Regions from separate parts of the Clostridium sp. JN-9 genome, predicted to be linked through region 2. Evidence: a T-box and tRNA genes for the amino acid it is inferred to sense, from the RefSeq annotation. Region 2 holds a T-box; the other holds one or more tRNA genes.
The links. The T-box of region 2 lies ahead of pheS (phenylalanine--tRNA ligase subunit alpha). A T-box ahead of a tRNA ligase gene usually reads a tRNA of that ligase, here a tRNA-Phe.

Region 1 (2,471 bases), 640 kb from region 2:
CAAATCCGGCGAAATTGTAGTGCAAGTGAAGATGCTTGCTACCCGCGATTGGACGGAAAGACCCCGTAGAGCTTTACTGTAGCTTAGCATTGAGTTTCGGTATTGTCTGTACAGGATAGGTGGGAGACTGCGAAGCAGGGGCGTCAGCTTCTGTGGAGTCACCCTTGGGATACCACCCTGACAGTACTGAGATTCTAACCGGTGGCCATGAAACTGGTCACGGGACATTGTTAGGTGGGCAGTTTGACTGGGGCGGTCGCCTCCTAAAATGTAACGGAGGCGCCCAAAAGTTCCCTCAGTGCGGTTGGAAATCGCGCGAAGAGTGCAAAGGCAGAAGGGAGCTTGACTGCGACACATACAAGTGGAGCAGGGACGAAAGTCGGGCTTAGTGATCCGGTGGTTCCTCGTGGGAGGGCCATCGCTCAACGGATAAAAGCTACCTCGGGGATAACAGGCTGATCTCCCCCAAGAGTCCACATCGACGGGGAGGTTTGGCACCTCGATGTCGGCTCGTCGCATCCTGGGGCTGAAGTAGGTCCCAAGGGTTGGGCTGTTCGCCCATTAAAGCGGCACGCGAGCTGGGTTCAGAACGTCGTGAGACAGTTCGGTCCCTATCCGTCGCGGGCGTAGGAAATTTGAGAGGAGCTGTCCTTAGTACGAGAGGACCGGGATGGACTGACCTCTGGTGTACCAGTTGTTCCGCCAGGAGCATGGCTGGGTAGCTATGTCGGGACGGGATAAACGCTGAAAGCATCTAAGCGTGAAACCCACCTCAAGATTAGATTTCCCATAGCGTAAGCTAGTAAGACCCCTAGAAGAACACTAGGTTGATAGGTTAGAGGTGTAAGCATGGCAACATGTTCAGCTGACTAATACTAATAGGTCGAGGGCTTGACCAAATAATTATACTGTGCAATTTTGAAAGAACAAGATTTGTTCTTTCATATAGATCTGGTAATGATGGCGTAAAGGCAACACCCGTTCCCATTCCGAACACGAAGGTTAAGCTTTATTGCGCCGATGGTACTGCAGGGGAGGCTCTGTGGGAGAGTAGGTAGTTGCCAGGTAATACTTGGCCAGATAGCTCAGTCGGTAGAGCAGAGGACTGAAAATCCTCGTGTCCCTGGTTCGATTCCTGGTCTGGCCACCAATAGCACTTTAGATTTTATCTAAGGTGTTATTTTATTTTTTGATTATGTTATAAAAAAAGATCATATAACTAAAATTACATGATCTTTTTGCTAAATTCATTATTTTGTAAGAAAGGATAAAATGTTATCCACATGTTTATCAACTTTTACTTTTCTATATATATTTTCTATTATGCCATCCTCATTAATAATGAAAGTACTTCTCTCAATTCCAATGGATTTCTTACCATACATATTCTTCTCTTTTAAAACACCATATAGATTACATACCACTTCTTCAGAGTCTGATAGCAAAATATAAGGTATGTTCAGCTTTTTTATAAATTTATCATGGGAAGATAAGGAATCTCTGCTAATGCCCAATATTATTGTATTTAAATTAGAAAAGTTTTCATAATTATCTATAAAGCACAAGGCTTCTTTAGTGCATCCTGATGTATTATCCTTTGGGTAAAAATACAGCACTACCTTTTCACCTAAGAAATCCACCAGGGAATGATCTTTACCATCAGAACCCTTCAAATTAAAATTAGGAGCTTTATCGCCAATTTTCAATTCACTTATAGTTTTAACATTTTCCACATTAACACCTCAAATTTCATATAGTATTTAATTCTTATAAGTATATAATATAGTCATTATTAAATAATATCAAGTATTGCTAAAAATATAAATTGTTGCATTAGTAGATATCCATATGTAATAATAGATATGTTAATAATATTTTAGGATAAGGAGAGATAAAATAGTTTATAAATTTATATACAAGTATATTCTGGCATGATATAATATAATCACCAAAAAGGGAGTGATTATATTTGAGTAAGAACTATAAGCCTAAAGAATTTGCTGAATTATTAAATGTATCAGTTTTAACACTACAACGATGGGATAACGCAGGAAAATTAAAAGCATTTAGAACACCAACAAATAGGCGGTTTTATACTTATGAACAGTATAAAGAGTTTATGGGTATAACATCTTCTGGAAAAAAAGTAGTTATATATACAAGAGTTTCAACTTCTAATCAAAAAGATGATTTAAAGAATCAAGTTACATTTCTTAAACAATATGCTAATGCAAAAGGAATTATTGTAGATGAAGTGATTGAAGATTATGGGAGTGGATTGAATTATAATCGTAAAAAATGGAATAAACTTATTGATGAGTGTATGACATCTGAAATAAGCACTATAATGATAACCAATAAAGATAGGTTTGTACGATTTGGATTTGAGTGGTTTGAAGGATTTTTAGGAAAATTCAATGTAAAAATAATAGTAGTAAACAATGAAAGCCTTTCGCCAAACGAAGAATTAG
Region 2 (2,471 bases):
GTTGCCATAGGCGGTACAGAGGAATTAAGCAAAATTGAAGATATGTTCACAAAATAACAGGTATTAAATATATGGATATAATAAGAAGCAAAGAAAATAAACTGATAAAAAATGCAAAGAAGCTTTTGGAAAAAAGATACAGAAAACTCAGCAGGAAATTCATAGTTGAAGGCTTTAGATTCACAGAAGAAGCTCTAAAATCCAGCTTTAATGTGGAAACTATATTTGTTTCAGAAGCTTCCAGAGATAAATGGAACAGTTACGGTTTTGAAGCTAAAGTTAAAAAAGGCACCAATGTATATTGGACATCAGATCATGTTATAAAGTATTTAAGTGACACTGAAACACCTCAGGGAGTGCTGGCAGTGGTTGCCATGAAGGAAAACAATATTTCCTTTGAAGAAGGCTTTTATGTGCTGGCAGATAAGGTTCAGGATCCCGGAAATCTTGGAACCATTATAAGAACAGCACATGCTTCTGGTGCCTTAGGAGTTATATTAACAAAGGGCACAGTGGATGTCTATAATAATAAGACATTAAGATCCACTATGGGTTCCATTTTCAATGTGCCTGTTATAGAGGATGAAAACTTAGAGCTGCTTAACAGTTTAAGAGAAAAAGGCTTTAAATTAATAGTAAGTACACTAGATGCAGATATGAACTTCTATGATATTGATTTAAAAGGAAGATATATCATTGCTGTGGGAAATGAAGGCAGTGGTATCAGCAGTGAGATTATGAACATTGGGGATATTAAGGCCAAACTTCCCATGCCTGGAAATGCAGAGTCTCTAAATGCAGCTGTGGCTGTTTCTGTTATGATGTATGAAGCAGTAAGACAAAAGCTGAATAAAATTTGACATTATGATAATTAATATGTAAAATATAAAAAAGATAAACATATATGTACACATTTTGATGGAGAGAGTAGATATCATAAAATTTTCAGGGATGAAAAGCCTTAGACTGAGAGCTTTTTTAAATGTAATGATATTGAAGTTCACTCCGGAGTTCTAACTGTAAATTTAGCTGGATTTTTTCTGACTATTAGTAGCAGCTGGCGGCTTTTACCGTTATAAAATAAAGTGAGCATTTATGCTAACTTGGGTGGTACCGCGGATATAATTCGTCCCTTTTTAGGGGCGTTTTTTTTATTGTAAATTTCAAAAGTAAGGAAAGGAGAAATAAAATGAAGGAAAAACTAAAAAGCATAAAAGACAGTGCCTTAAAGGAATTAAAGGAAGCTGCAAATGTAAGCGAAATTGAAAATATCAGAGTTAAATATCTTGGCAAAAAGGGTGAATTAACACAAATACTTAGAGGTATGGGATCACTTACCAAGGATGAAAGACCAGTTGTAGGCAAAATAGCAAATGAGGTAAGAGAAAACATAGAAGACTTTATAGCAAAGGCCTCAGATGAAATAAAAGAAATTGAAAAGAAGAATAGGCTTGAAAATGAAGTCATAGATATTTCCATGCCTGGTAAAAAGCAGATTATAGGTAAAAGACATCCTCTTGACATAACCCTTGAGGCCATGAAGGAGATATTTATATCCATGGGATTCACCATTGAAGAAGGACCTGAGGTGGAGCTTGATTATTATAACTTTGAAGCATTGAATATACCTAAGAACCACCCTGCACGTGGAGAACAGGATACATTTTATATCAATGACAATATAGTTTTAAGAACCCAGACATCTCCAATTCAGATAAGAACTATGGAAAATAATAAACCGCCTATAAAGATGATAGCTCCAGGAAAGGTTTATCGTTCAGATGCAGTAGATGCAACTCATTCTCCTATTTTTTATCAAATGGAAGGATTGGTAGTTGATAAGGGCATAACCTTTGCTGACTTAAAGGGAACACTTGAGATGTTTGCAAAGAAAATGTTCGGTGAAAAGGTAAACACAAAGTTCAGGCCTCACCACTTCCCATTCACAGAACCATCTGCAGAAATGGATGCCACATGCTTTGTATGTGAAGGAAAAGGCTGCAGAGTTTGCAAAGGCAGCGGCTGGATAGAGCTTCTTGGCTGCGGAATGGTACATCCACAGGTACTTAGAAACTGCGGCATTGACCCTGAAGTATACAGTGGATTTGCATTTGGATTTGGAGTAGACAGAATGGTTATGCTTAAATACGGCATTGATGATATAAGACAGCTTTATGAAAGTGATATGAGATTCTTAAATCAATTTTAGAGGAGGTAAAAAAATGAAGGTTCCAGTTAAATGGTTACAAGATTATGTTAATATAGATATTTCAGCAAAGGAATTAGGAGACAGATTAACACTATCCGGCTCACAGGTGGAGGAGGTTATAACTACAGGAGAAGAAATTCAAAATGTAGTTACAGGAAAAATATTAAAAATAGAAAAGCATCCTGATGCAGATAAATTAGTTGTATGCCAGGTGGATATTGGAAAAGATGAAAATATTCAAATAGTTACAGCTGCTACAAAT

Region 1: it has a tRNA-Phe gene. The T-box ahead of pheS (phenylalanine--tRNA ligase subunit alpha) is inferred to sense a tRNA for this amino acid. The anticodon was not compared.

What each region holds. Positions count from the first base shown of each region.
Region 1 is NZ_CP035280.1:72,915-75,385, forward strand. It holds rRNA gene EQM05_RS00380 (23S ribosomal RNA) at 1-899, shown strand, start outside; rRNA gene rrf (5S ribosomal RNA) at 951-1,067, shown strand; tRNA gene EQM05_RS00390 (tRNA-Phe) at 1,075-1,150, shown strand; gene EQM05_RS00395 (peroxiredoxin) at 1,251-1,733, opposite strand; gene EQM05_RS00400 (IS607 family transposase) at 1,970-2,471, shown strand, end outside.
Region 2 is NZ_CP035280.1:2,651,574-2,654,044, reverse strand. It holds gene EQM05_RS12815 (TrkA family potassium uptake protein) at 1-57, shown strand, start outside; gene EQM05_RS12810 (RNA methyltransferase) at 72-860, shown strand; T-box leader at 907-1,137, shown strand; gene pheS (phenylalanine--tRNA ligase subunit alpha) at 1,190-2,209, shown strand; gene pheT (phenylalanine--tRNA ligase subunit beta) at 2,223-2,471, shown strand, end outside.